2 regions of the Xanthobacter cornucopiae genome follow, and region 1 is predicted to be linked to the other one. Evidence: riboswitches for the same ligand, from Rfam matches in the RefSeq annotation. Region 1 holds a riboswitch; the other holds the start of a gene.
What was found. A riboswitch is a leader RNA that binds a small molecule or an ion and turns the genes downstream of it on or off. The one in region 1 is predicted to bind S-adenosylmethionine.
Positions count from the first base shown of each region.

Region 1 (14,608 bases):
CCTGGCAGCTCTCCGCCCCGCTCAAGGTCGCCTGCCAGGGCCTGGTGGCAACCTCCATCACCACGGCGCTCGACCTCGGCGTCGGCCTGAGCCATGCCTATTGGGCGACCATGACCGTCATGTTCGTCATCGGCAACAGCGTCGGCGAAACCTATGTGCGGGTGCGCTACCGGGTGGTGGGCACGCTCGTCGGCGTGGTCATCGGCATCGTGGTGTTCCTGGCCCTCGGCGACACGGTGTGGCTGCTGGCCGGGCTCTGCATGTTCGCGCAGGTGACCTCCATCATCACCCAGAAGGACCGCTACGATGTGGCCTCCGCCGCCGTCGGCTTCTCGGTGGTGCTGGGGCTGCACCTCATCGACGGCCTCGGCACCGGCGGCATGCTGGCCCGCATCTACGAGACCGCCATCGGCGCGGTGGTGGCGCTCGCGGTCTCCTACGTGGTCCTGCCGGTCTATGTCACCGATCAGCTCCGGCCCGAGGTACACGGCATCCTGAAGCGGTGCCGCGATGCCTTCGCCACTTGGTGGCCGCACCCGGGCAAGGCCTGCTCGGCCGCCTCCCAGGTGCTGGCGGTGCGGCAGCTCGGCAGCCGCCTGCCGCAGTTTGGCGCCGAGCAGGCGTTCGGCCATTCCGCCGGGGACGTGGCCAACATCGTCTCCACCCTCGACGTGCTGGTGACCTACCTCGCCCTGATCGAGGACATTTCCGGCCGCCTCGCGGTGTCGCAGTCCACGGACGAGGTGGTGGCGGTGGTGGAGGCGGCGCGGGCGCGCACCCTCACCGCCTTCGCAGTGGTGCTGGGCGAGGGCGGGGCGCACGGGCTCGCGGCCGCGGCTCCGGCCATCGACGCGGCGGTATCCACCGCCCTCAACCTCGCCGATGAGCCCAAGGTGAAGGAGGCCCTGCCGCTGGTGGCGGACTATCTGGCCTATTCGGACGCTGTGCTGCGTCCCCTGCGGGAGCTGCGCGCGGCGCTGCAGGAGGCCACCCCATGGCAGAAGGAGCGCACGCTGGCCGCCAGCATCGCCCCCATGAAGGCGAACTGAGGCCGGCGCCACCGGGCTTCGAGCCACCCGCCGCCCGGCGCCCCGCGTGTGCGCACCGCACGATCCCGCGCGCCTCGCTCCTGCGTGCCTTCACCCTTGCGCGAAAGGCTTGAAATGCTTGGAGAGCTTCAGGCCCTGCCCCTGGTAATGGGAGCGCATGTCGGTGCCGTACAGGGCTCCGGGCCGGGTCGCCATGCGTTCATAGACCAGCCGCCCCACGGTCTGGCCGTGCTCCAGGATGAACGGCACCTCGCGCGAGCGCACCTCCAGCACCGCGCGGGCCCCCCGCCCGCCGGCGGCGGCGGCGCCGAAGCCGGGATCGAAGAAGCCGGCGTAATGCACCCGGAATTCGCCCACCAGCGGGTCGAACGGCACCATCTCCGCCGCATAGTCCGGTGGCACGTGCACTGCCTCCCGCGAGGCCAGGATGTAGAAGGCGTCGGGGTCGAGCACCAGCGCCCGGCCATCGCCGCGCACCCGGATGGGCTCCCAGAAATCCTCCACCTCAAGCGCGCCCGACTGGTCCATGTCCACGACGCCGGTGTGCTTCTTGGCGCGAAAGCCCTGCAGGCCGCCGAGGGCTTCCCCGGCAAGGTCCACGCCAAGCGCGATACCGCCTGCCGCCACGTCGGGATGCGGCGCGTCCACCAGGCACTCCCCGGCCTGGAGGCTCAACAGCTCCAGGTCGCCGAGCCGCGCCACCCCGCGCCGGAACCGCACCTGCGACAGCCGCGAGCCGGTGCGCACCAGGATGGGGAAGGTCCGGGGCGAAACCTCCAGATAGAGCGGCCCCTTGTAGCCGGCGGGAATGGTGTCGAACGCCCGCGCCCCGTCGGTGATGACGCGCACGAACACGTCGAGCCGGCCGGTGGAGCTCTTGGGATTGGCGGCGGCGGCGAGGTCGGCGGGCAGCTTGAGGCGCTCGAACAGCTCCACCAGATAGACGCAGCCGGTTTCCAGCACCGCGCCGTTGGTCAGGTCCAGCTTGTGCAGCGCCAGCGCGTCAAGGCGCTCCTGCACGCTGACCCCGGCGCCGGGCAGGAAGCTGGCACGGATGCGCCAGGCACTGCGGCCGAGCCGGAGATCCAGGCTCGCCGGCTGGATCTGGTCGGGATCGAGGGCGCGCCGGCAGGCGATGGCGCCCGTGGCCTTGAGCCCCGAGATGGCCTCCGCGGGCAGGATTCCCGGCTTCAATACATCGGGCACGCGCATCCCCACATCCGCTTCGCCAGCCGTCCCGTTCGATTTACAGAACGAATTCCTTGACGCCAAGGGGCGGCCGGCATTACTGATCCGCCCGTGGTCACTTTGAGCCGGCCGGCTTGCTGCCACGTTAAACCAGAATGCTAAAAGGCCGGGGATGAGCGGATCGACAGCCGCGCATGTGCCGCGAACGCGCGGACAATGCAAGCGGTTATCCGCAACAGCTCCTCGGCCATGGAGTGAGCCATGTCGTCGGCGTCCGACCCCGAGAAGCCCCGCCCCGCCGCCTTCACGCCCCGGGACCCGCGCACCCTGCACCCCGAGACCCGCCTCGTGCACGCGGGCACCACCCGTTCGCCGTTCGGCGAAACCTCGGAGGCGCTGTTCCTCACCCAGGGCTTCGTCTACGACACCGCCGCCTCCTGCGAGGCGCGCTTCAAGGGCGACGATCCCGGCTTCGTCTATTCGCGCTATTCCAACCCCACCACCGCCATGTTCGAGGAGCGCATGGCGCTGATCGAGGGCGCGGAGGTGGCGCGGGCCACCGCCTCCGGCATGGCGGCGGTGCATGCGGCGCTGCTGTGCCAACTGAAGGCCGGCGACCATGTGCTGGCGGCGCGCGCCCTGTTCGGCTCCAGCCGCTGGATCCTGGAAGACTTCCTGCCCCGCTTCGGCGTCGAGGTGACGCTGGTGGACGGCACCGACCTGGCCGCGTGGCGCGCCGGCATCCGCCCCGACACCCGCGTCGTGCTGCTGGAGAGCCCCACCAACCCCACCCTCGACATCATCGACATCGCCAGCGTGGCCGAGATCGCCCACGGGGTGGGCGCCTGCCTGGTGGTGGACAATGTGTTCGCCACGCCTCTGCTCCAGCACCCGCTGGCCCTCGGCGCGGATGTCGTGGTCTATTCCACCACCAAGCATGTGGACGGCCAGGGCCGCTGCCTGGGCGGCATGGTGCTGTGCTCCCAGCAGTTCCTCACCGATCACCTGCAGGTATACCTGCGCCAGACCGGCCCTTCCATTTCCCCGTTCAACGCCTGGGTGATGCTGAAGGGCCTGGAAACCCTTGGCCTGCGCGTGGACCGGATGCAGGCGAGCGCGGCGCGGATCGCCGATTTCCTCGCCACCGCCACGGGCGTGGCGAAGACCCTCTATCCCTTCCGCGACGACCATCCCCAGGCGGCGCTGGCGCGCCGGCAGATGAGCGGCGGCGGCACCCTGGTCACCTTCGTGGTGGAGGACGGCAAGGCCGGCGCCTTCCGCTTCATGGACGCGCTCAAGGTCATCCGCATCTCCAACAATCTCGGCGATGCCAAGAGCCTGGTCACCCATCCTGCGACCACCACCCACCAGCGCTTCACCCCCGAGGCGCGGGCGGAAATGGGCATTTCCGACGGCCTGCTGCGCCTGTCGGTGGGCCTGGAGCACCCCGACGACCTGATCGCCGACCTCGCGGAGGCGCTGACGGCGGTCTGAGCGCCGCCGGCGAAACACCGTGGGACGGGGGCGGCGCCGGTCGCCTCCTTTTCAGAAGAAGCGGTCGAACCGCACCCGCCCGGCGGGCAGGCCGGCCTCGCGCACCAGCAGCGTCTCCAACGCCTGCATCATGGGCGGCGGGCCGGCGCAATAATAGTCGAAGGTGTCGATGGAACCGGCGAGCCATGCCGCCGCCACTTCGTGCACCAGCCCATGCGCCAGCCCCCGCACCCGCTCCCCCGACACCACCGGCACATAGGTGAGCCGCGCACCGAGGCCGGTCAGCGCGTCCAGGCGGGCCACATCCATCACGTCGGCGCCGGCACGGCCGCCATGGAAGAACACCACGCGCCGGGGCGTCTCCTGCGCCGCCACCGCGCGGGCGATGGAGAGCATGGGCGCGAGCCCCGAACCGCCGGCGAGGCATACGATGTCCCGCGCGCTCGGCCGCAGGTGCGCGAGGCCGAACGGACCGTCGAGAGACACCTCCGCCGGGGGCGCCGCGAACAGCCGCTCCGTCATGCGCCCGCCCGGCACCCGGCGCACCATCACCTCGAACACGCCGGCCGGATTGGGCAGGTTGGCGAGGGAATAGGCCCGCTCCAGCCCGTCCGGCAGAGCCAGCATGACATATTGGCCCGGCAGGAAGTCCGCCGCCCCCTCGGCCCGAAAGCGAAAGGCGCGGATGTCGTGGGTGACGTCCGCCCCCCCGTCCAGCACTGCCCGTCGCCGGGCCGGCGGCACCGGCGGCACGCAGGCCGGGTCCTGCCGCACCTTCACGGCGCAGTCGCCGCGCGGCCGGCTCTGGCAGGCGAGCACCCGCCCCTTGCGCCGGTCGCGATCGGAAAGGCCGGGCGCCTGCGGCCAGAGATCCTCCACCGCACCGGAGACGACGTCCACCTTGCAGGTGCCGCAGCCGCCGGCATTGCATTCGTAGGGCATCCCGAACCCGGCCCGCAGGCCGGCGCGCAGCAGCGTTTCCCCAGCGGCGCAGTCGAACGCCGCTCCGTCGTCGAGCGTGATCCGGGCCATGGCTCAGGCCACCAGCACGATGACGTCGCCGCGCACCTCGAACCGATGCACGCGCAGGGGAAGGGTGCACGGCGCGCCGCAGGGCGCGCCGGTGTCCAGCGCGAACGCCCCGGAGTGCCACGGGCATTCCACCACCAGCTCCTCGGCGTCGATCTCGCCCTCCGACAGGGACGCATCGCCATGGGTGCAGGTGTCGTCGGTGACGAAGAAGCGGCCGCCGGTACGAAACACCGCCAGCGGCGGCCGGCCGGGCCGCTCCACCTTGAGCGCCCCGCCCTCGGGCACGTCTGCGGCGCGGCAAAGGACTGCGTCCTCGCTCAATGTGTCGGTCATCGTGTGAACTCCGCCAGGGAGAGGCCCCGCCCCTCCGGCCCCAGGGCCAGGTAGCCGCCATCCACCGCCAGCGTGGTGCCGGTAATGAGGGAGGCGCGGGACGAGAGCAGGAACGCAACCGCCTGCGCCACCTCGCGCGGGTCGCCCACCCGGCCGGTGATGTGCAGCGGCGCGGCGATGCGGTCGGCCGTGGCCCGATCGCCCTTCGACAAGGCGGCGATGGGCGCGGACCAGGTCCAGCCCAGGGACACCGCGTTGACGCGGATGCCGTCGGCGGCAAGGTCCAGCGCCTGCGCACGCGTGATCTGCTCGATGGCGGCCTTGGTGGCGGGATAGACCCAGCGCCCCGCCTGGGCGACGCGCCCCGAGACGCTGGTGAAATTCACCACCGCCCCGCCGCCCCGCGCCGCCATGTGCGGCCGGGCGGCCTGGAGCAGAGCGATGCCGCCGAACACATTGACATTGAAGGCCGTCGCCCAGTCGGCGCGGGACGAGGCCGGACCATGGTCGATGTAGCAGGCGGCGGCGTTCACCACCGCGTCGATGCCGCCGAACCGCGCCACCGTGGTCGCCACTGTTGCGGCGATGGCGGCATCCGCCCCCACGTCGGTGGCGAGGAACAGGCCGCTGTGGCCCAGGCCCTCCGCCACCCGCGCGCCGCCCTCGGCATCGATATCGGCGATCACCACCCGCGCCCCGGACGCCACCAGGGCCCGCGCCACCTCGGCGCCGATCAGCGTGGCGCCACCGGTGACGATCGCCACCTTGCCGGAAAACTCAAGCATTTGCGCTCACCTCCCCAAGGCCCGACCAGCCCCGCAGGGCCCCGTCGCAAAACACCAGGGCCGAGCCGGCGGCGGCACGCCGGTGCGCCAGCACCCGGCCGATGAGGATCAGATGATCGCCGGCATCCACCGTCTCGTGCCGCGCGCACTCGAAGGTCGCCAGGCAGTCCGGCAGCAGCGGCGCGCCGCCGGCGCCCAGATCGAGGTCGAGTCCGGCGAACCGGTCCGCGCCCGGACGGGAAAAACGATGGCACAGTTCGACCTGGGCGGCCGACAGCACGTTGACCGCGAAATGCGCTGCGCCCCGGAACAGGGCGAGGCGCGGCGAGGTCCTGGCCAGACTCCACAGCACCAGCGGCGGATCAAGCGAGACCGAGGCGAACGAATTCACCGTCAGCCCCACCTTCTCCCCGTCGGGCGCGCGCGTGGTCACCACGCACACGCCGGTGGCATAGCAGGAAAGGGTGCGGCGCAGGGCGCGCCGCTCCGCTTCCGCGCCGGCCGCGCCCGCCGGCGGCCGGGTGTCCGGGGCGGCCTCAGGCGCGGCTTCACGCGCGGCTTCACGCGACATGGGCCACCTTCGACGCCACATAGCGCTTGGCGGCGTCCAGATCGGCGATGGCCGGCCAGAAGCGGGTGGGATCGTTGAAGTTGCCGCAGAACTCGTCGGCGATGGCCGGAACTTTCGAGGCCGCGCCGAGGATTTCCAGCACCGAGGGCGGCGGCGGCAGCAGCAGCGCATTGGTGAAGGCGCAGGTGTACTGGGCCGAGGTATCCCAGAACGCCTCGAACACGCCATCCATCCAATCGCGGTCGAACGGCTTGTCGCCCCGCGCCAGGATCGCCGCGAGATAGGCCTTCACCATGCGATTGGCATTGTTGGCGCCCTGCCCGGCGATGGGATCGTTCAGCACCACGGCATCGCCGATGCCGAACACCAAGTTGCCAGATGGCAGCACTCCCACCGGATTGCGGGTGACGGGCGTGAAGGCGCCCTTCAGCCAGGCGTTGGCATCGGTGATCTCCATGTCGTCAGACACGTGCTCGGCCTGATCGGGGGTCAGGCGCTTCACCACCTCGCGCACCGTGGCCACCATCTCGGCCCCATCCTTCACGTCCTGGAACACGTCCATGGGCCCACCGGGCACCGCCTCGAACAGGAACGAGCGGCACTCGCCCTTGGTGTGGGTGTAGAAGGGCAGCGAGAAATATTCGCCCGCGCCGGCGATGAAGTTGAAGCGCAGCGGGCGGAACGGAATCTCCCGCCACGGCCGGTCGCCGGTGAGGTTGGAGCCCGTCACCAGCACCGCGGCGAGATTGCGCGGCGGCGCCTTGTGGGGCGAGCGGGCCTCGTCGCGCTCGAACAGCGCGGCGATGGTGCCCTTGCCGGCGGCGACGATCGTCAGGTCATTCGCGGCCGAGATGCGGTCCAGGTCGGCGAGGGTAATGGACTGGATCACCAGCCGCCCGCCCCGCCGGGAGAACTCGTTCATCCAGCGATGGAACTTGGTGCGCACATCCAGCGCCTGCCCGTGATTGACACCGAGCCGGCCCTGCACCGAAAGCCCCACCGCCCCGTCCGGGGCGCGGAAGTCCACATGGATGCCCTCGCCATACGGGCCGAGGTCTTCCCAGAAATTGAGGCACAGGTCGCGCTCGATCTTCAGCGAGCTCTCGAACAGGAAGGCGGTGGTGGCAAGGCGCGAATGCAGCACCTGCTCCGCCGTGCGGTCGGAATAGAGGGTGACGTCGTAGCCTTTGTCGATCAGGCCGAAGCCGAGCAGCAGGCCGGCCTGCCCGCCGCCGATGATGGCGATCTTGCGCATGGAATGTTCCTTGAAATCGGGAAGGTCACGGCCGGGTCTTGAAGCCCGGCTCATGGGGGCTGACGAGGGGCAGGTCGAGGGTGACGCGGGCAAAGCGCCAGCCGTCCGCCGTCCGCTCGAGCCGCGTGTCGTAGGTGCCGCCGAGGAAGTGGGCGGCCGGCGCGGCGCCCGGCCGGTCCGCGATCTTGGACAGTTCCCACAGCCACCAGCGGCAGCGGGCGCCCTCTCCCCCGGCGTCGATCTCCACGATCGGCGAGGTCATGTAATGCAGCGTCCAGACGATGGTCTCGCGGCCGATGCGGGCGAGTTCCGCGACGATCCGCTCGCGGCCCTCGAAGCGGCCGAAGCCGGCTGCCTCCCACACCGCGTCTGCGGTGTAGAGCCCGGAAAAGATCTCCGGGTCGTTGCGGCGGTCCGCGCCGAGGGCATAGAGGCCCACGAGGTTGCGGATGGCCTGCGCGCTCTCCAGCCGCGCCAGGCGCGCCTCAAGGCAACCCCCGTCCCCATCGGCGGCGCTCATGCCGGAATGTGGCCGTGCTCGGCCACGAACCGCGCCTCGTCGAACGCATGCGGCACCTGGGGGTCACCGCGATAGAGCTCCACGTGGGGCGCCACTTCCGCCATCGACAGCGCCATCCAGAACACGGGCTTGGCCTCGGGCGCGACCTGCCCAAGCGGAAATTGATCCACATAGCTGAGGATACGGGGCAGTTCGGGCAGCACCGCGTCGTAGAAAGCCTTCAGTTCGGCCTTGGTGGAGGTGATGCGCTTGTGCTGGCGCGCGTCCTGGGTGGAGAGCGCCCAGGCGGCGAAGGGAGCCAGGACCTGAAAGTCCGCGGGAAGGGTCTCGGTCATCGTTCGATCCTCACTCGGCCGCGGCCATGAACTGTTCGAGGGCGTGGTAGCCGTGGCGGATCAGCACCTCATCGTCCTGCAGGTGCATCACGCTCTTGGCGCCGGATTCCAGGGCGTCCTGGGTGTCCTCCATGGTCGCGGTATCCTCCAGCCAGGCATTGCGCTGGAGCACCTGGGAGAATTCCTGCGCCCACACCTCGGAATTGGTCTTGGGGAGCGGCAGGTAATAGCGGCCCTCCCAGCGGGTCCTGTTGTGCGCCAGCGGCCAGAACTGGTGGGTGAACCAGATGCCTTCCGACACATGCAGCAGCAGGTTCGGGAACAGCACCGACAGCTCGAACGAGAAGTCGGGCCGGCGCTCCGGGTTCACGCTCGGCGGCAGCATGGAGGCGCCGCGATTGGTCACCAGCGACGCCCCGGTGATGGAATTGGCGAGCTTGGCCACCGGCTTGGGCTCCGCATCCATGGACAGGCACACCGCCGTGGTGCGATGGGGGCCGAACAGCTGCACGTTCTGCAGGCCCGAGGAGAACACATTGGGGAACGAGCCAGCGTGGATGGTGGCCACGTGGTAGGCTTCCGCGAAGGCGTCGTGCGCCACCTTCCAGTTGCAGTTCAGCACCGTATTGTAGGCGTAGCACTTGCCCATCTTCTCATAGGGATAGGCGCCGAGGTGCCGGCCGATGCCGCCCAGGAACTCCTCCAGTCCCTGGGTTCCCGCCGCATCCAGGTTCACGAAGACGAAGCCGGCCCACACCTCGGTGCGCACGGGGGCAAGGCCGTTCTCGCCACGATGGAAGCAGGCGTGGAACTTCTCCTCCTCCGGCACCGAGACCAGATCGCCCTTGGCGTCATAGACCCAGCCGTGGAAGCGGCAGGTGACCACGGCCGCCTTGCTGGCGCCGAAGGTCTCGTCGCCCCGCTCCACCACCACCTTGTTGCCGCGATGGGAGCAGGTGTTGTGGAAGCCGCGGATGGCGCCGTCCTTGCCCCGGATCAGGATGACGGAGGTGCGGGCGAAAGCCAGCTTCTTCACCTTGAAATCGCCGGCGTTGGGGATCTCCTCCACCCGCGCCACCTTCAGCCAGGCCTTCTTGAACACCTTCTCCATCTCGGCATCGTAGAAGGCGGGGGAAACGCAGGGTTCCACCGGGATCGGGCCGGTGCCGAGCTCGGGATAGGCGGCGGCCCACTTCTGCTGGGTGTCTGACATGGATGTGCTCCTCAAAGTCCGTATTGCGCGCGCACGAGATGGGCGATGCCCAGCCGCTCCAGGATCGGCATCGGGCACAGGAAGGTGACGCGCACCACGCCCGGCAGGCGGCTGATCTCGATGGAGCCGGTGATGGTGGCCCGGTTCAGGATCTCGTCGTAGGGCAGCCCCGTGACGGCGGCGGCGCGCTCCAGGCCGTTCCTGGTGGCGTCGTTGAGATTGGCCGCCGAGCCGATGAAGGTGATGGGGCCGTTCTCCTCCACCTCGGTCTGGCCGTAGCGGGCGCCCAGCGCCTTCACGGCCGCCTTCTGGACGGCGGTCATCGGCCGGGCCATGGGCGGCAGGTCGTCGGGGCGCTGGAGCAGGATCGGGCCGTCGATGGACAGGCCCTTGATGACCTCGACCTCCACCTCGGTCTCGCCGGAGACGTCGGTGGCGTGGCCGGCGATCTCGCCATTGCCCTGCTGGGCGTGCATGTCGCCCATGTAGATGCCGGCCCCCTTCACCTTCACCGGACAGATGAGAATGGCCCCCTCGCGCACGGAGTTGGTGTCCATGTGGCCATCGGTCTTGGCGGCGGCGAGGGCCTCCGCCGTCAGCGCGTATTTGTGCGGCGCGCCGATGAGGAAGGCGCCGAAATCGCCCGCATTGTGGGAATCGGGAAGGTCGGCGGACGGCGTGGTGCCGATGTTGCCCAGGAACGGCTGCATGTGGGCGGCAAGGCCGGCGATGTCCGCATGGGCGAGGGCGAGGATGGAATGCTGCTCGGCGGCCTCCGGGAGGGCCGAGAAAGCGCCCGCCTCGCCGGCCAGCTTGTCCGCCACCGCCTTGCCCACGGTGAGGCTGACGCCGGCCTCGCGGTCCAGCACGATCACGTAGCCGTTGGCGACGCGGAAGGCATTCACCTCGGAGCCGCACACGTCGCAATGGATGGCCTCGTCGCCGATGCCCTCCACGTGGCTGGGCGGGCTCATGGTGCCGCACACGGGGCAGAGCTTCGCCACGAACGGATCGCCGCGATAGCGCCCCTCCACGAACGCCATGACGCCCGAGGCGGTGGCCAGCGAAGTGACCTGCATGCGGCGGATCTTGATGGCCACAGCATCGCCCACCTCGGCGCCCTCCACCGCCACCGGCTGGGTCACCTCGTGGCCGCCCTGGAACCTGGGGGTGATCATGGGGCCCCAGCAGCCGGGCGGAGTGCCGGTGCGGATGGTGCCGCCATCCGCCACCGGGCCGAGCATGGAGACGGAGGGGCCGACGATGCCGCCGGAATAGGAAAACACATCGATGACGGGCGAGGCCGGCATGATCTTGAACTCCAGAACTGTCGAGAAAGGCAGGACTGACGCCGGGCGTCAGAAGGCGGCGACGATATTCAGCCAGATCTTGTCGCCCTGAGGCCGGTTTTCCACCGCGAACTCGCTCATATACTTGGCAACGACGGTGAGCTTTCCAGAATTGTACATGAGCTGAGGACCGAGGGCGACCGCCTGCCCCTCGAAACCGCCGAACACGGCGCCATAGCCGCTGTCGGGCGTGGTCTGCCTGTAGGCATAGCCGCCGACCCCGATGGCGAGCGGGCCGAAATGCTTGGCCGCCACGAAATCCGCGTGCAGTTCCTGGCCGGACTGGTAGTTCGTGTCCTGGTTCTCGGTGTTGAAATCGTACATGACCTTGGCCGATACCTCCCACCCGTCCTTGTTGAGGTAGGTGAAGGCGAAGACCGGCGTGAAGGTCATGTAGTTGCGGCCGGGATTGGCGATGGAGTTGGGATCGTACTTGCCCGTGGGCAGGGTGATGTCGAAGCCGGTGACGACGTTCCAATCCCCGAAGTGCCAGCCGAGGATGAAGGGATCGATGATGATGTCGCCGATGCCGGAGGAGCGGCCCGACATGCCTCCGAACGACGCGTTGACGCTGGCGATGGGCAGGAAGGCATGCATCGCCCAGTTGGCGCCGAAGATCTGAATGTCGCTGACATAGATCGCGCGGAACACCGTCGCCGCCACGTCGGCGCTGAAATCGTTGAAGAGCGGGCTGCTGTTCTTGAAGCTGCTTGCCGTGTAATACTGGTTGTAGCTGACCACATAGAAACCGGGCGGCGGCAGGAAGCCCGTCATGAAGCTTTCGGCACCATTGGGATAGGCGCCGCCGCCGCCTTCCGTGGCCAGGGCGCCGCCGGCGCCACAGATCATCAATGATGAGGCAAGAAGAATGCGCTGTGCTGCGTGAGACATCGTGACCCCAGTGTCAGGTTTCGCCGCCGGATTGTGCCTCCGGCTGGCGCCCGCGTTCCCGCAGGTTCTGGGATCACTTTAGAAAGCAGGGACGACCCCCCTCAATTGGGGACGATCGCAGACTTCTAGGGGTTTTCCCTAGGGGCTGTCCGGGACGGCCCCAGACGCCGGCTTCACCCCGAACACGATCTGCACGATCTTGGCGAGACTGTCGGTGCCCAGCTTCTGGCGAATATTGGCGCGATGCACCTCCACCGTCTTCGGGCTGATGCCCAGCTCGTGGGCGATCTGCTTGGTCTGGTGGCCCTCGATCATGAGGTCCAGCACCGCGCGCTCGCGCGGGGAGAGGGAGAGCAGGCGCGCGGTGCGCCGGGCGGCGCTCTGCGCCGCGGTGAAGGCCCGCACGCCCTCCGTCACCGCCGCCTGGATGGTGTCGATCATCACCTGGTAATTGAACGGCTTCTGGATGAAGTCGAAGGCTCCCGCCTTCAGCGCCCGCACCGACATGGGCACGTCGCCGTGGCCGGTGATGAACACGATGGGAAGGGGCGCGTTCCGCCGCGCCAGCTCCTTCTGCAGATCGAAGCCGCCCATGAGCGGCATGCGCACATCGAGCACCACGCAGCCGGGCCGGCGCGGGTCGTAGACCTCCAGGAACGCGCCGGCACTGGCGCAGGCCCGCAGATCGCAGCCCACCGATTCCAGAAGGAACCGCAGCGACGTGCGCACCGCATCGTCGTCGTCGACGATGTAGACCACGGGAACCGGGGCGCTGGCCTGCGGGTCGGGTCGGGGCTGCGTGCTCATGCGTGGCCTGCCTCTTCCTCGGCGACGGGCAATGCGACGTGAAAGACCGTGCCGGTGGTGCCCGAGGTCGCCCACATGTGCCCGGCATGGGAATCGACGATGGTGCGGCACAGGGCGAGGCCGATGCCCAGCCCCTCCTTCTTGGTGGTGTAGAAGGCGTCGAAGATCTGGTCGGGGTTCATGCGCGGCAGGCCATGGCCGTTGTCCTCCACGCAGATGCGCACGGCGCGCGGCAGCCGGTCGGTGGTGATGCGCAGCACCCGCCGGTGGGGCGCGGTCGCCGCCATGGCCTCGATGCCGTTGAAGGCGATGTTGAGGATCACCTGCTCGATCAGGATGGGGTCGGCCACCGTGCCCACCGGCCGTTCGCTCAGGCGATACTCCACCCGGGCCGCGGCGCGCTCCGCCTTGAGATCGATGAATGAGGAGACATCCCGCACCATCGCGTTCACGTCCACATGCTGGCGCTCGGGGTCGTTGCGGCGGGTGAAGTTGAGGATCGAGCTCATGATGCGCCCGGCGCGCTCGGCCTGGGCGTTCACCTCGCGCAGGGCGGTCAGGGTCTCGCCGGGATCGAAGCGGCCCCGTTCCAGGCGGTGGATGCAGCCGCCGATGTAATTGCCGATGGCGGCGAACGGCTGGTTCAGCTCATGGGCCAGCGCCGAGGCCAGCTCGCCCATGGAGCGGCAGCGGGCGATGTGCTCCAGCTCCCGTTCCCGCTCCCGGGCCCGGCGCTCGGCCACCACGCGCTCGGTCACGTCGCGGTAGTTGACGAGGATGCCCTCCATCTCGGAGGATCGCACCAGATCCTTCACGGTCGCCTCGTGGTGGCGCCAGCCGCCGTCGCGGTGGAGAATGCGATAGCTGACATGCCGGGCGATGTCCGCGTCCGGGCACAGCGCCCCCTCGCGCCGCAACAGCCGCCGGATGCGCTCGTTGTCGTCCGGATGGATATAGTCCAGCACATTGCGGCCGGTGGCCCGGCGCTCGTCATAGCCGAGCACGGTCGCCACCGATGGCGACACATAGCGCAACCGGCCATTGGGCAGCACGATGGCGATGCCGTCAGAGGAATGCTGGATCAGCCGGCGGAAATGCGCCTCGCGGGCGATCAGCCGCTCCTCGTAGAGCTTGCGCTCACGGATGTCGCGGAACAGCGCCAGCACCAGCCGGCGCCCCTCCACCGTGATCAGCTTGAGATTCACCTCCACCGGCAGTTCGTCGCTGTCACGTGGCTGGATGGTCCACTCGAAGGTGTAGCCGCCCTGCTCGGTGGCCCGGCGGATGCGCCGCATGGCCTGTTCCAGGCTGAAGGGCGTGCGCGGCGGGCTGATGCCCGCCACCGTCATGGAGAGCAGGTCGGCGCGGCTGTAGCCGGTGAGCAGCTCCGCCGTCTCATTGGCCTCGAGGATGTGTCCGTCCGCGGGGTCGTGGATGAAGATGGCGTCGCTCGCATTCTCGAAGGCGGTACGATAGTGGCTGTTCGATAGCTGGCTCATCACCCTCGGCCCGGGTTCATCGGGGCGTCACGAAAGACATGCGCCCCTGCGACGCCTAATTTCAAGCCGATCCCTCGGTATGCCTATATTTTGCGCAAGACATACCGGTTCTGCCTGGCGCGCGCCCCCGCACCGCCTGCGTGACGCGCAGGCCAGGACGTCATCTGCGCGACGCGCAGGCCGGGACGCCATCTGCGCGACGCGCAGGCCGAGACGCCATACCGTCGGCCATCGCAGATGACCCGCCTCCTGCATCCCCTTGACCCCGGCCCTGGCCGCAGCCGTGC
Region 1 is NZ_CM195531.1:2,532,908-2,547,515, forward strand. Features, by position in the region: gene V5F53_RS11125 (FUSC family protein) at 1-1,049, shown strand, start outside; gene V5F53_RS11130 (2'-deoxycytidine 5'-triphosphate deaminase) at 1,140-2,261, opposite strand; SAM riboswitch at 2,339-2,419, shown strand; gene V5F53_RS11135 (O-succinylhomoserine sulfhydrylase) at 2,499-3,731, shown strand; gene V5F53_RS11140 (2Fe-2S iron-sulfur cluster-binding protein) at 3,783-4,763, opposite strand; gene V5F53_RS11145 (non-heme iron oxygenase ferredoxin subunit) at 4,767-5,096, opposite strand; gene V5F53_RS11150 (SDR family oxidoreductase) at 5,093-5,881, opposite strand; gene V5F53_RS11155 (flavin reductase family protein) at 5,874-6,452, opposite strand; gene V5F53_RS11160 (styrene monooxygenase/indole monooxygenase family protein) at 6,442-7,707, opposite strand; gene V5F53_RS11165 (nuclear transport factor 2 family protein) at 7,733-8,227, opposite strand; gene V5F53_RS11170 (hypothetical protein) at 8,224-8,562, opposite strand; gene V5F53_RS11175 (aromatic ring-hydroxylating oxygenase subunit alpha) at 8,573-9,775, opposite strand; gene V5F53_RS11180 (acetamidase/formamidase family protein) at 9,787-11,085, opposite strand; gene V5F53_RS11185 (SphA family protein) at 11,134-12,015, opposite strand; gene V5F53_RS11190 (response regulator transcription factor) at 12,154-12,822, opposite strand; gene V5F53_RS11195 (PAS domain-containing sensor histidine kinase) at 12,819-14,321, opposite strand.

Region 2 (14,608 bases), 570 kb from region 1:
GAAGGGCATGGGCGAGGAATTGGCGAAGCGGGTGAGTGCCGGCGCTGCCTCGTGCGCAAAGCGCGAGGCGGCGTATTTGGAGTGGCGGATGGTGATCTCCTGGAAATCCTCCACGCCCCAGAGATTGCGGTTCTGGCACACGGCACGCAGATAGAAGCTCGCGATGCCGAGCGTCTTGGCGCCCACCTCCGAGTTCCAGCAATAGAAGCCCCGGAAATAGAGGTCTGGCGAGCCGTCGGGCAAACGCCCGGCCTCGATCGGGTTCAGATCGTCGACCAGGAACAGGAAGACGTCGCGGTCGGAGGCATAGAGCGTCGTCGTATCCTTGGTGATGTCGACACGCGGATTGTAGATGCCCGTCGACCAGTCGAGCACGCCCGGCACCTTCCAGCGCGTGTCGCCGGTGCCGTTCCCCGCAATGCGCTGCACCGCCTCGACCAGTTCGTGATCATAGATGCGGCCATAGTCCGGGCCGGTGACAGCGCGCAACTCGACGCGGCCATTGGCGGTCTCAAACGTCTTGATCTGCTCGGCGCGGTGCGCGGTCAGGCCATATTGCAGATTGATACCGGCCAGCGCGGCGGGAAGCTGGCGCAGATAGGCGGCCGGCGCCCCGGTCTGGGCCGCGAGCTGGCCGAAGGACCAATGGTTCGGCTCGACGGGCGCGTCCGCGCCTGGCAGGATCAGCGCCAGCCGCTCGGCATTGGAGCGGCTCGCCTCCACATGGATGCGGGACGTCTCCACCAGGCGCGACCGGCTGTGATCGGCCCGGCCCCGCACCATCGCGGCCAACTCGCCCAGCGACAGGAACCGTTCGTCGTCCGGCCTCGCGAACCACTCCGACGACACGCGGCCGACCCGTTCGCCGCGCGTGACATCCACCTTGTAGCCGCCACTGACGTCGCGACCGGCATCCAGAACCTGCATGTTCATGGGGAACAACCTCCATGACGGGCGCCGGAAGACTCTCTCTCGGCCCTCAACCCGTCACGGAAATCCCATCCGGCCTCTCACTCTTATCGGCACGGTGAGGTGCCTAGAGATGCGTCACGTCGAGCGGAGCCTTCCCCGCCGTCGCTTCCCGAACGACCGGCAGATGATGTCATTGGTTGGCAGATCCGCCTCGCTGACCGCCTGATCTCGGATGGGCCACAGATCCAGACGAATCTATGCCTGAGAGCACCGGGCGTTCTGGGACTACAGGGCAGGTGACGCAGAGGCCATTTGCCGGCGTTTTCGACTTGGCATTGCGTCTGGCAGAGGCGCAGGAAGGGCGCCGTCAGCGCGCCATGCTATCCGGCGACTTTCATGCAGGTGCTTCCGTTCCGCTTCCAACGCCCGCAGCGTGGAGCTTTGGAAGCAGAAAACGCCCCGAAGGGCGCTTGCTAACTATCTGATTTTATTGGGAAAATTTGGAGCGGGCGATGGGATTCGAACCCACGACCCCAACCTTGGCAAGGTTGTGCTCTACCCCTGAGCTACACCCGCATCCATCTCGCCGCGAGGTCGTTCCGTCGCTGGCGGTGCGTTTATATGCCAGCAGCTGCAGAAGAATGCAACGCTTGTGAGGCGCGAGGCTTTCCAGCCTGTGGATTGTTGCTCTGCCGTTCCACTTTATCATTCTGAAATATATAGGAGAAATCTGATTTCTTGGGTCGATGGCGCCACGCGGGCGCGAAGTGATGCCGTCTGAAAGCCCGTTTGGAAACTCACGGATGGGCATTTTGAACCACCCGAGGTTTGCCGGAGGGCGCTTGGTGTGAGTCTTGCTTCCCGTTTGTGCTGATCTTTCCCCGAAAAGTGGACGGGGTTAAGCCGCTCTTCGTTCCATTTTGGAAGGGCTGATGTCGCCGAGGGCCGAATGCAGGCAGCGGAGATTGTAGAAGCCCTCAATGTACCCGAACATGTCTCGTCTCGTCTCGTCTCGTCTCGTCTCGTCTCGTCTCGTCTCGTCTCGCCTCGGCCCTGGTGGCATAGAGACGATGATGGACCCGCGCGGTTTTCAGGGTCTGGAAGACGCTCTCCATGGGTGCATTGCCCCAGCAATTGCCCTTGCGGCTCATGGATGGGATCACCGCCGCTGCGCCTATGTCGGCCACGCGTCTGCGGAAAGCATTGCTGTCCTAGGGAGCGGACTCATAAGGCTTTGATCCAGATGCGTGCGGCTGCGAGTTTGAGGGCTGCCAGGAAGTTGTCCGGGCGTCGGTCTTAGCGTGTGGCGAGACCGCGCATCTGCTTGATACGGTTGAAGAAGCGCTCGACTTGGTTCCTCTGGCGGTAGAGCCACGGGTTGAAGGCGAAGGTGCGCTTGCGATCGTGCGCGGCGGCACATTGGCAAAGGCGCCGCGCTGTGCCGTCTCGGCGCGGATAGCGTCGGCGTCATAGGCCTTGTCGGCGAGAAGGATGCCTCCCGGTGGGACGTGGGCCAAAAGCTCGCGCCCCACGGGAGCATCGCCGGCCTGTCCGGCGGTCAGCGTGAGGTGGATCGGCCGACCTTCGGCGTCGACCAGGGCATGGATCTTGGTGGTCAGTCCGCCCCGGGAGCGTCCCATGCAACGATCATCGTCGCCGCTTAGGTCCCCCTTTTTATCGCGGCACCCTGCTGGTGCACCCGCACGCAGGAGCTATCAATCATGACGATGTCGCCGTCATAGGCCGTCGAGACCGCTTCCAGCAGCCGGTCCCAAACCCCGGCGGCACGCCAGCGCACGAAACGGTTGTATAGGGTTGTACGTGGACCATAGCGCTCCGGCACATCCCCCCAAGGTGCCCCAGTGCGAAACCGCCACAGGATGCCGTTGATCACCCGACGATCATCCCCCCGCGCGACGCCCCCGCACCTTGTTCGGCAGTAACGGCGCAACGATCGCCCACTCCTCGTCGGTCAGCGCGTGGCGTCGCATTCTGTCCTCCCCCAATCGGGAGCTTGAATCACGCCTTCTGCCCAATCGCAAATTTATGGGGCCACGCTCTAGCGGATGGAGGGCGGGATGGGGGTCGGCGGGGATCCGGGGGGACTGGCGGCGGTGATGCTCCGCAGCTGCTCGAGGGGGGCGTCTCCCGGCGCGTATCGAGGCGGGCGCGGCGGCGCACGGAGGAGGGGCCTTGATGGAGCCTACAGCGCGGCTTGCCGCATCCCGGTCGCGCGGCTAGAACAACGCCAACTTTCGCGACCCCCCACACGGAGCTGGCGGCTTATGGCCCCCTACCAGTATGCCTATCACATGCACGGTCTCACCAAGACCTATCCGGGCGGCAAGAAGGTCCTGGATAATGTGCAGCTCTCCTTCTATCCGGACGCCAAGATCGGCGTGCTCGGCGCCAACGGCGCCGGCAAGTCGACGCTGCTGCGCATCATGGCCGGCATCGACAAGGACTATTCCGGTGAGGCCCGCCCGGCCGACGGCGTGCGCGTGGGCTACCTGCCCCAGGAGCCGCCGCTCGATCCCAACAAGACCGTGCGCCAGAACGTCGAGGATGGCGTGGCCAAGCAGAAGGCCATCATGGAGCGCTATAATGAGCTCGCCATGAATTATTCGGAGGAGACGGCGGACGAGATGACCCGCCTTCAGGACGAGATCGAGGCCCAGGGCCTGTGGGATCTCGATTCGAAGGTGGAGCAGGCGATGAACGCGCTCGGCTGCCCGCCCGACGACTGGGAGGTCACCCGGCTTTCCGGCGGTGAGCGCCGCCGCGTGGCCCTGTGCCGCCTGCTGCTGGAGCAGCCGGAGCTTCTCCTGCTCGACGAGCCCACCAACCACCTCGACGCCGAGACGGTGAACTGGCTTGAAGGGCACCTGCGCACGTATCCCGGCGCCATCCTCATCGTCACCCACGACCGCTACTTCCTCGACAATGTGACCGGCTGGATCCTGGAGCTGGATCGCGGCCGGGGCATTCCCTACGAGGGCAATTATTCCTCCTGGCTCGGTCAGAAGCAGAAGCGCCTGCAGCAGGAGGGCCGCGAGGACGAGGCCCGCCAGCGGGCCCTGGCGCGCGAGCAGGAGTGGATCGGCGCCTCGCCCAAGGCCCGCCAGGCCAAGAACAAGGCGCGTATCCAGCGCTACGAAGACCTGGTGCAGCGGGCGTCCGAGCGCCAGCCCTCGGCGACCCAGATCGTCATCCCCGTCGCCGAGCGGCTGGGGCAGAACGTCATCGCCTTCGATCACCTCAACAAGGCGTTCGGCGACAAGCTGCTGATCGACGACCTGTCGTTCAAGCTGCCGCCGGGCGGCATCGTCGGTGTCATCGGCCCGAACGGCGCCGGCAAGACCACGCTGTTCCGCATGATCACCGGGCAGGACAAGCCCGATGGCGGCACCATCTCCATCGGCGAATCGGTGAAGCTCGGCTACGTGGACCAGAGCCGCGACGCGCTGGATGACAAGAAGACCGTGTGGGAGGAAATCTCCGACGGCAACGAGATCATCTACGTGGGCAAGAAGGAGATTCCCTCGCGCGCCTATTGCGCGGCCTTCAACTTCAAGGGCGGCGACCAGCAGAAGAAGGTCGGCATGCTCTCCGGCGGTGAACGCAACCGCGTTCACCTCGCCAAGGTGCTGCAGCGCGGCGGCAACGTGCTGCTGCTCGACGAGCCCACCAACGACCTCGACGTGGAAACCCTGCGCGCCCTGGAAGAGGCGCTGGAAGATTATGCCGGCTGCGCCGTCATCATCTCCCATGATCGCTTCTTCCTGGACCGCGTCGCCACCCACATGCTGGCCTTCGAGGGCGACAGCCACGTGGAGTGGTTCGAGGGCAATTTCGCCGATTACGAGGACGACAAGAAGCGCCGCCTGGGCACGGACTCGCTCATTCCCAAGCGGATCCAGTACAAGAAGTTCTCGCGGTGAGTATCCGCGTCGGCGGTTCGCCGCCGGCGCGCCGGCCCGGTCAGGGCCGGCTTCATGTGCCGATGGGCGGGCGGGCGATGCGCACGGCGTTGCGGCCGGCCTGCTTGGCTTCGTAAAGGGCGGTATCAGCGGTCTTGAGCAGCGCCTGACGGTAATTGGTGAGATCGCTGATCTTGGGAATCTGCGTCAGGGTGGCGCCGCCGATGCTGACGCTCAGCCGGCCCAGGTCGCTTTTCTCATGGGGCAGACAGAGGCTCAGCACCGCTCGCCGGGCCCGCTCCGCCACCACCCAAGCGCCGGAAGGGTCGGTGCCCGGAAGGACGACGACGAATTCCTCGCCACCATAGCGGCACACCGCGTCCCGGGGACGGGAACAGGCGCTGCCAAGCGCCCGCGCCACTTCGCGCAGGCTGTTGTCGCCCGAGGTGTGGCCATAATGGTCATTGAAGCACTTGAACTGGTCCACATCGACGATGAGCAGCGACAGCGGCACGTGCTCGCGCCGCGCCGCCGCCAGCTCGGTCCGGAAGATCTTCTCGAACTGCCGGCGGTTGAACAGGCCGGTCAGGTAGTCGCGCTCCGCCAGGATCTGGAAGCGCCGGTTGGCCGAGGTCAGGCCGCGGATCGCCTTGTCGTAGTCGGTGATGTCCATCAGGGCCATGCTGCCGCCGACGATGTCTCCGCCCGGGCCGCGCACCGGCTCCATGGCGACGCGAAATGAGCGTCCGCGCCACCTCAGCTCGTGCTCCGGCACCTCGCCGCCGAGGTCGAACACGTTGATGTTGCTCTCGAAGTTCTGCGCGGCTTCCAGCGAGAGCTCGGACACGGGCAAGCCGATGATCCGCTCCGGCGGCAGTCCGGCCGCGCGCGCGAACTGGCCGTTGACGCGGGTGTAGCGGCCATCGCGGTTGACCACGCACAGCGCGACGGGCGCTTCCTTGTAGATGGTCTGCGCGTCCAGCAGATTCTTGTCGGTGCCGGTTTCCCCGGTGATGTCGGTGCTGACGCCGAAAAAACCGTCCGGTGCGCCGTCGTCGCGGCGCACCGGGGCCCCGCTGACTTCAAGCACCCGGACCGTTCCGTTGGCATGCAGCGTCTTGTAGACGAGGTTCTCGATGGACCGGCCGTCGGCGACAGCGGCCCGGAAGGCGCGCTCGAAATCGGGGGAGCCGGCATCCGGGAGCAGCGAGAAATAGGGCCGCCCGATGATTTCCTCAGGCGTCATGCCCAGGATGCTCGTGCTCGCCGAGGACGAAAAACTGAATTCGCAGTTCTTGTTGAGTTGCCACACCCAATATTGAGACGGCTCGCTGGCGCGCTGCAGCGGCACTTCATCTAAAACGTTGCTGTCATCCATGGCGGAGTTGGGTCCTACGGCGCATGCTCCAACCTGATTGTCATTCGATAACAGCTTCGCGGAATGGGCGGTTACTAGGCTACCGTAAAAACTCTAGGTTGGCCGGCGATCCTTGTCAATGTATACTTCTGACGCCATGAGCGGGCCCTCGGGCGCCCGCTGCCGGGAGGGCAGGGGCGGGCGCCGGGTTTCACGCATGCTCCTGGCGGGGCGGTCATTCAGCGGCAAGGGCGTGACCGATCTGGCCCAGCTCGAACGGCGTGGTCTGGTACATCTCATTGATCCAGTTGGCGAACAGGAGATGCGCATGGCCGCGCCACCGGTTTTCCGGAGGCTCGCTCGGGTCGTCGCCGGGAAAATAATGGGCCGGAAGACGTGTCTCGGGATCCTTCGCCGCGTCGCGGAAGTATTCCGACGCCAAGGTGTTGGTATCGTACTCCAGATGATTGAACATGTGCAGTGCCCGATGGCGGGGGTCGTCCAGCAGGCAGAGACCGGTCTGAGGGCTTTCGGCCAGCACGGCGAGGCCACGCCCGGGGGGGATGTCGTCGGCCCGCGCCTCCGCCCAGCGGGAGACGGGGACATCGAACGAATCCGCGAAGCCGCGCAGGAAAGCCGAGGATGGGGCAAGGGCGCGGTGCCGGTAGAGGCCGAAGCTCTTCTGTTTCAGGTTGTGCTTCGGTAGTCCGTGGAAATGGTAAGCTGCGGCCAGCGCCGCCCAGCAGATGGTCAGGGTGCGGTGAACGTGGGTCTGCGTCCAGTCCAGCACCTGCGCCAGTTCGTCCCAATAGCTGACCTGTTGGAATGGCAGGTGTTCCACCGGCGCGCCGGTGATGACGAAGCCGTCGAAGCGCTCGTGCCGCACCTCGGCCCACGGCCGGTAGAAGGCCGCCATGTGGTCCTCGGGCGTGTTGCGCGAGACGTGGTCGGTGATGCGCACCAGGGTCAATTCCACCTGCAGCGGCGTGGTGCCCAGCAGGCGGGCGATCTGCACCTCGGTGGTGATCTTGTCGGGCATCAGGTTCAGGAGGCCGATGCGCAGGGGGCGGATGTCCTGGCGAATGGCATCGCCTTCGCTCATCACCATCACCCCTTCCGCTTCCAGCGTGCGGCGGGCGGGCAGCAGATCGGGGATCTTGATGGGCATGGCGTCGTCCTCGGCTTATCGGGAACGACGCGCGTGGCTTGATCCGTTCGGTTGCCGGCTCGGCCACATCCTCTCTGGTCGGAGAGTACCACCTTGCCCGGATCGGCAGGTTGGTGTTGGGCGTCGCCCCAACTCTTGATGTAGGGTCGTCTCTACTCCCGCCGGCGGGTCTTGGCAACGGGCCCGGCGTTTCTTTGCCAGCGGGCCAAGCAAGGGCGCGCGCGTTTCTTTGCCGGCTGGTGCTATTGTATCGGGCTGCCCGCTCAAGGAGGTTCGGGGATGGCCGATTGGAACGCCCGCCAATATCTGAAGTTCGAGGACGAGCGCACCCGTCCGGCCCGCGATCTGCTGGCTCAGGTTCCCCTTGATCGCGCCGCCCTGGCGGTGGATCTGGGCTGTGGGCCGGGCAACTCCACGGAACTCATTGCGGCGCGCTTCCCGCAGGCCGAGCTGCTGGGCCTCGACAGCTCGCCGGCCATGCTGGACGCCGCGCGCAAGCGCTTGCCCCAGGCGCGGTTCGAGCTGGCGGACGCCGCGACTTTCACCTTGCCCCGTCCGGCCGATCTCATCTTCGCCAATGCGGTGCTGCAATGGGTGCCGGACCATGCGGCGCTGTTTCCGCGCCTGCTGTCTCTGCTCGCGCCCGGCGGGGTGCTGGCGGTGCAGATGCCGGACAACCTGGACGAGCCCTCACACGTCGCCATGCGCGAGACGGCCATGACCGGGCCGTGGGCGGAGAAGCTGGCGGGCGCGGTGGGCGCGCGCACGGTGCTGCCGCCGCCTGGGCGCTATTATGATCTGCTGATTCCGGGCGCGGCGCGGGTGGACATTTGGCACACCATCTACAACCACGCCCTCGACGGGGCGCCGGCCATCGTGGAGTGGGTGAAGGGAACCGGGCTGCGGCCCTTCATCGACCCGCTGGAGGGGGACGAGAAGGCGCAGTTCCTGGAGGAATACCGCCAGCGGCTGCTGGCCCCCTATCCGGAGCAGGTCGACGGCAGGGTGCTGCTCGCCTTCCCGCGCCTGTTCATCGTCGCGCAGCGGCGCGGCTAGGAGGGGCCGGCCGATCTGTGGCGGCGCTTTCGGGGCGAGCCTGGATCGGAGCCGCGTGCCGCCGCATGCGGTCCGCGGGGAGAGGCGATGTGCCCGGGCGCGATCCACGCCTTGTCCCGATGCGGCGGGGCCCGGCCGCGCGTGGCGGAGGGCCCAAGAAAAAGGGCGCGGGACCCGCGAAGGTCCGCGCCCAGTGGGGTCCGCCGCCCCGGCCAGGGCCGGGACACCGGGAGGAACGGGAGGCACCCGGCGGGCGCGCGGGCTCACCAGCTCGGGAGAACGGCGCCCTTGAAGGTTTCGAGGATGAAGGTCTTCACCTCCGGCGACTGGTAGCTTTCCACCAGGGTCTTCACCCAGGGCTTGTCCTTGTCCTCGGTGCGCACGGCGATGACATTCACGTAGGGGCCCTTGGGCTCCTCGCGCAGGATCGGGTCCTTCACCGGGTCGAGACCGGCTTCCTTGGCATAATTGGTGTTGATGCCGGCGGCGTCCACGTCCGGCAGGGAGCGCGGCAGCTGGGCGGCGTCGATCTCCACGAACTTGAACTTCTTCGGGTTCTCCACGATGTCCACCACCGAGGCCTTCACGCCGGCGTCCGGACGCAGCTTGATGAAGCCCTTGTCGGCGAGCAGCAGCAGCACCCGGCCGCCGTTGGTGGGATCGTTGGGAATGGCGATGGAGGCGCCGGCGGGGATGTCGTCGAAGCTCTTGTACTTCTTGGAATAGACGCCGATGGGGAAGTTCACGGTAAAGCCCACCGGGCTGATCTTGTAGCCGCGATCGGCGATCTGGGCGTCGAGATAGGGCTTGTGCTGGAACGAGTTGGCCTGGATTTCACCGGAGGCCAGCGCGGCGTTCGGCACCACATAGTCGGAGAATTCGACAATTGAGATGTCGAGCCCCTTCTTGGCGGCGATGGGCTTCACCGCCTCCAGGATCTGCGCATGGGGGCCGGGGGTGACGGCGACCTTGACCGCCTCGGCACGGGCGGCGCCGGTGGCAAGGCCCGTCAGCGTCAGTGCCGCGGCAAGGCTGAGGGAGGCGAAAGTGGAGGTGAGCGTCATGGGTGTCTTTCCATCACGGTGAGGGGCGGCCGGAGCCGATGTCTGGCGCACCCGCGCACGGCGGGGGCGAGAGGGGAGGGGCGCTCGTCAGCCCCGGTGGCGCTTGTCGAGCCGGCGGGCGAGGCCGTCGCCCAGGGTCTGCACGCCCTGCACCAGCACGATCAGCACGATCACCACGGTGGCCATCACCTCCGGCATGAAGCGCTGGTAGCCGAAGCGGATGCCGAGGTCGCCGAGGCCGCCCCCGCCCACCGCGCCCACCATGGCCGAATAGCCGAGCAGCGACACTACCGCGAGGGTGAGGGCGAGGGTGATGGAGGGCAGCGCCTCCGGCAACAGCACCTTGGCGACGATCTGCAGCGGGCTGGCGCCCATGGCGCGGGCGGCTTCCACCAGGCCCTGGTCCACCTCGCGGATGGAGGCCTCGATGAGCCGGGCGATGAACGGGGCCGCCGCCACGGTCAGCGGCACGATGGCGGCGTTGGTGCCGATGGAGGTGCCGGCCACCAGCCGCGTGAACGGGATGATGGCCACCACCAGGATGATGAAGGGGGTGGACCGCGCGGCATTCACCACCAGGCCCAGGATGTGGTTCGCCCACGGCGCGGCGAACAGCTCGCCGGCGCGGCTGGTGGCCAGGAACACGCCCAGCGGCAGGCCGATGGCCGTGCCCAGCAGGCCGGAGGCGGCCACCATGTAGAGGGTCTGGTAGGTGGCGTCGATGATGAGGTCGACAATGGCGGGCGACAGCAGGCCGAAGGTGAAATCAAACATAGCCGAGCACCTCGCAGCTGAGCTTCAGCCGCTTCACCGTGTCGGCGACGGCGGCGATGGTGGCGCCGTCGCCCGGCACCGAGATGACGATGACGCCGAACGGCTGGCCGGCGATCTCGTCCACCTGGGCCTGGATGATGTTGATATCGACGCCGAGCTGGCGCGCCACCTGCGACAACACCGGGTCGGTCGCATGGCTGCCGGTGAAGACGATGCGGATGAGTGCGTCGCGGCCGGGGCCGGGCGCGGGCTTCAGCCGGTCGGCCACATAGGGCGGCAGGCTGGCGCCGGTGAGGGCGGCGAGGAAGGCGCGGGTGGTGGGATGGCGGGGCTGGGCGAACACGTCGTAGGTGGTGCCCTCCTCGACGATGCGGCCGCCGTCGATGACCGCCACCCGGTCGGCCACCGCCTTGATGACCGCCATCTCGTGGGTGATGAGCAGCACGGTCAGCTTCAGCTCGGCATTCACCTTGCGCAGCAGGGCGAGGATCTGGTTGGTGGTCTCCGGGTCGAGGGCGGAGGTGGCTTCGTCGGAAAGCAGCACGCGTGGATTGGTGGCGAGCGCGCGGGCGATGCCCACACGCTGCTTCTGCCCGCCGGACAGCTCGGCCGGATAGCGGTCGCGCTTGTCGGCGAGGCCCACCAGCTCCAGCAGCGGCTCCACCCGGGCCTTGATCTGGCCCTTGCCAAGGCCGGCGATCTCCAGCGGCAGGGCCACGTTGTCATAGGCGGTGCGGCGGGCCAGCAGGTTGAAATGCTGGAAGATCATGCCGATGGAGCGGCGCTCGGCGCGCAGCGCCTGTTCCGGCAATGCGGCGACATCGGTGCCGTCCACCACCACCCGGCCCGAGGAGGGCTTCTCCAGCCCGTTGACCAGGCGGATCAGGGTGGACTTGCCGGCGCCCGAGCGGCCGATGACGCCGACGATGACCCCTTCCGGCACCGCGAGCGAGATGTCGGAGAGGGCGGTGACGGGGGCCTGGCCGCGCCGGGCGGCATAGGTCTTCTCCACCTTGTCGAAGACGATGACCGGCGCCGACGCGGCGGTCGGAACCGAGGGGTCGACGGAAACGGGGGCGTTCACGGGAGGCTCCAGGGTGGGAGGCTCGGCGCGTTCGTCAGATCGAATGGTGTTCGATGGGGATGGGAGCTCGACATGACGTGCGGCCACAGGTCTGGAAGGGGAGGCCCGCCGGCGCGCGATGGAGGTCAACCCCGCATCGAGCGCTGCGGCTGACAGGCGGATCACGGGATTGGGCGACACATCGACACGGCTGGCCCCACGGCTCGGCCGCGCCAAGGCAGCCTGGATTTACAGGCAATATCGTTCTGTTAACAGAACACGTCAAGGGTCATGTGAATAAGATTAATCGACATTGATGAAAAGTGAAAGTGGCCGGCGGCCCCCTGCGCCGCCTGCCACCGTTGGTCCACCCGTCACGGCGGCGATTCCTTGGGGTGGGGGTGGCGCGGAAGCGGGCGGGTAGCCCTGGTCTCGGGCGCTCCGTCGGATCGCCGGCCGTGGTTCAGCGGCATTCCACGGTCAGGTGCACGACCTCGTCCACCGGGGCGAGGCGGCGACGGATGGTGGCGGCGTCCACCGGATCGCCCGCCGAGCCGCTCACGCTGATGATGGCGGCCCGCGCCTGCGGTCCCACGCGCCAGACGTGAAGGTCGCGGATGACGGCGTCGCCGGGCCCTTCCACCGCCTCGCGCACGTCCTGCGCCACATGGGTGTCGGTGGTGTCGAGCAGCACGGATGCCGTGTCGCGCAGCAGGCTCCACGACCAGCGGGCGATCACCACGCCGCCGACGATGCCCATGAGCGGATCGCACCAGACCCAGCCGAGATAGCGCCCCGCCATCAACGCCACGATCGCCAGCACCGAGGTCAGGGCATCCGCCAGCACATGGACATAGGCCGAGCGCAGGTTGTTGTCCTCGTCGTGGCCGGCGGTGCCGTGCGCGTGGCGATGGTCGTGCCCGTGGTGCCCGTGGTGCCCGTGATGATCGTGTCCATGATGGCCGTGTCCATGATGGCCGTGTCCATGATGGCCGTGCCCGTGATCGCCGTGCCCGTGGGCATGTCCGCCGCTCAGCAGCAGCGCGCTCAGGATATTGACGCCGAGGCCGAGCACCGCCACCGCGATGGCATCGCCGAATGCCACCTCCACCGGGGCCAGCAGCCGCGCCATCGATTCCAGCGCGATGCCCAGCGCCACCAGGCCCAGCACCAGCGCCGACGCGAAGCCGGCGAGGTCGCCCACCTTGCCGGTGCCGAAGGAGAAGCGCGGATCGGCCGCGTGACGGCGGGCGTAGACATAGGCGAGGGCGGTCACCCCGAGGGCGCCGGCATGGGTGGCCATGTGGAATCCATCGGCGAGCAGCGCCATGGACCCGGTGAGGGTGCCGGCGACGATCTCGCCCGCCATCATCACGCCGGTGAGGACGACCACCCACAGGGTGCGGCGCGTGTTCCGCTCGTGGTTCGCGCCGAGAAAGACGTGACTGTGCGCCCCCGCGTCGACAAGGCCGGCATCGGCCGGAGACGGGGCTGGGATCGATGTGTCCTCGGACATGGCCTGTTCCTCGATCGTCGCGATGGGTGGGGGATGCCCGCTATTTGCCGTAGCGGCGCAGCACGGTGGCGAGCTCGTCCGCCCCCTGCGCCCGCTCCGCGTCGGAGAGGCCCGGGCGCGCCACGTGCGCCTGGAGATGCGCCTCGAAGATCTCGTCCATCAGCCCGTTCACGGCGCCGCGCACGCCGGCCACCTGGTGCAGCAGGTCGGTGCAGTCGCTGCCGGCGGAGAGGGCGCGCTCGATCGCCTCGATCTGCCCGGCGATGCGCTTCACGCGCATCAGCAGGGCGGCGTTGTCCTTGGGGTCGCGGGTATGTGCCATGGGGTAGGGGGGTATCCTATAATGCCGCCTGTCACAAGGTCGGTGCCATCGCGCGCCGCCATCCGCCATGCAGGGCAGACGGTGTATCTTATATGGCAATGTATTGACATTAATTTGGGAGCGCAGTAGCGTCCAATTAATGGCAATGAATTGCTATATATGCCGCCCGCCGGAAGCCTCCGGGCCGGAGCGGCGAGCGGAAGCGCGGGGAGACGCATGACCACATCGGATTCGGCCCTGTCGGAAGCCTTCGGCCTGACCGCCGATCAAGCCAGCTTTCGCGAAACCACGCGCCGGTTCGCCGCCGCCGCCCTGGCGCCCGGCTACCGGGAGCGCGAAAAGGCGGCCAGCGTGCCGCTGGAGCTGCGCCGGCAGATGGGTGCGCTCGGCCTCATCGGGGTCGAGTTTCCCGCCGAATACGGCGGGCTTGGCGCCGACCACGTGACGGCGGGGGTGGTGCTGGAGGCCATCTCCGAGGGCGATTTCAACGTCGGCTACATCCAGCTTCTGTCGTCCTTGTGCGGCGCGATCGTCGCCCGCCACGCGGCGCCGGACATCGCGCGGGTGGTGCTGCCGCGGGTGGTGGCCGGGGAGTCGCTCATCGCCCTGGCCCTCACCGAGCCGCAGGGGGGATCGGACGCGGCGGCGCTGGCGCTGAAGGCATCGCGCGATGGCGACGACTATGTGCTCGATGGCGAGAAGACCTCCATCTCCATGGCCGATCAGGCCGACCTGGCGGTGGTGTTCGCCCGCACCGGCACCGCCGCGCAGCGCGCCCACGGCGTTTCCGCCTTCCTGGTGGACATGGGCCTGCCCGGCATCAGCCGCACCCGTTTCAACGATCTCGGCGAGCATGCCATCGGCCGCGGCTCCATCTTCTTCGACCGCGTGCGGGTGCCGGCCTCCCACCGGCTGGGGGGCGAGGGCTCCGGCTTCGTGCAGGTGATGCAGGGGTTCGACTTCTCCCGCGCCCTCATCGGCCTGCAATGCCTCGCCGTGGCCCGGATCTCGCTGGCCGAGACCTGGGCCTATGTCAGCGGGCGCAAGGCTTTCGGCCGGCCGCTGGCCGACAACCAGGGCGTGACCTTCCCGCTGGCCGAGGCCGAGACCATGGTGGAGGCGGCGCGGCTGCTCTGCTACCGGACCCTGGCGGCCAAGGATGCCGGCGTGCTCCACACCAAGGAGGCCGCCATGTGCAAATGGTGGGCGCCCAAGCTCGCCTTCGAGGTGGTGCAGACCTGCCTGCTGCTGCATGGCCATGCCGGCTATTCCACCGAGCTGCCGTTTGAGCAGCGCCTGCGCGACGTGCTCGGCCTGCAGATTGGCGACGGCACGGCGCAGATCATGAAGCTCATCATCGCCCGCGAGGCGCTCAAGTCGGTCGCGGCCTGAGGACCAGACGGCGTCAAGCCGCGTTCGAGCAAATCAACCCGGAAGGAAGCTGCCATGAGGACGT
Region 2 is NZ_CM195531.1:1,960,544-1,975,151, reverse strand. Features, by position in the region: gene V5F53_RS08785 (DUF932 domain-containing protein) at 1-933, opposite strand, end outside; tRNA gene V5F53_RS08780 (tRNA-Gly) at 1,414-1,488, opposite strand; partial or broken gene V5F53_RS08775 (hypothetical protein) at 1,811-2,072, opposite strand; partial or broken gene V5F53_RS08770 (IS5 family transposase) at 2,137-2,903, opposite strand; gene ettA (energy-dependent translational throttle protein EttA) at 3,198-4,853, shown strand; gene V5F53_RS08760 (sensor domain-containing diguanylate cyclase) at 4,906-6,210, opposite strand; gene V5F53_RS08755 (homoserine O-succinyltransferase) at 6,425-7,357, opposite strand; SAM-I-IV-variant riboswitch at 7,395-7,504, opposite strand; gene tam (trans-aconitate 2-methyltransferase) at 7,637-8,413, shown strand; gene V5F53_RS08745 (MetQ/NlpA family ABC transporter substrate-binding protein) at 8,677-9,477, opposite strand; gene V5F53_RS08740 (methionine ABC transporter permease) at 9,565-10,251, opposite strand; gene V5F53_RS08735 (methionine ABC transporter ATP-binding protein) at 10,244-11,335, opposite strand; gene dmeF (CDF family Co(II)/Ni(II) efflux transporter DmeF) at 11,778-12,830, opposite strand; gene V5F53_RS08725 (metal/formaldehyde-sensitive transcriptional repressor) at 12,871-13,152, opposite strand; gene aliB (cyclohexanecarboxyl-CoA dehydrogenase) at 13,369-14,544, shown strand.
Region 2: it holds a riboswitch for S-adenosylmethionine, as region 1 does, so the genes downstream of both, V5F53_RS08755 (homoserine O-succinyltransferase) here and V5F53_RS11135 (O-succinylhomoserine sulfhydrylase) in region 1, are expected to answer to the same signal.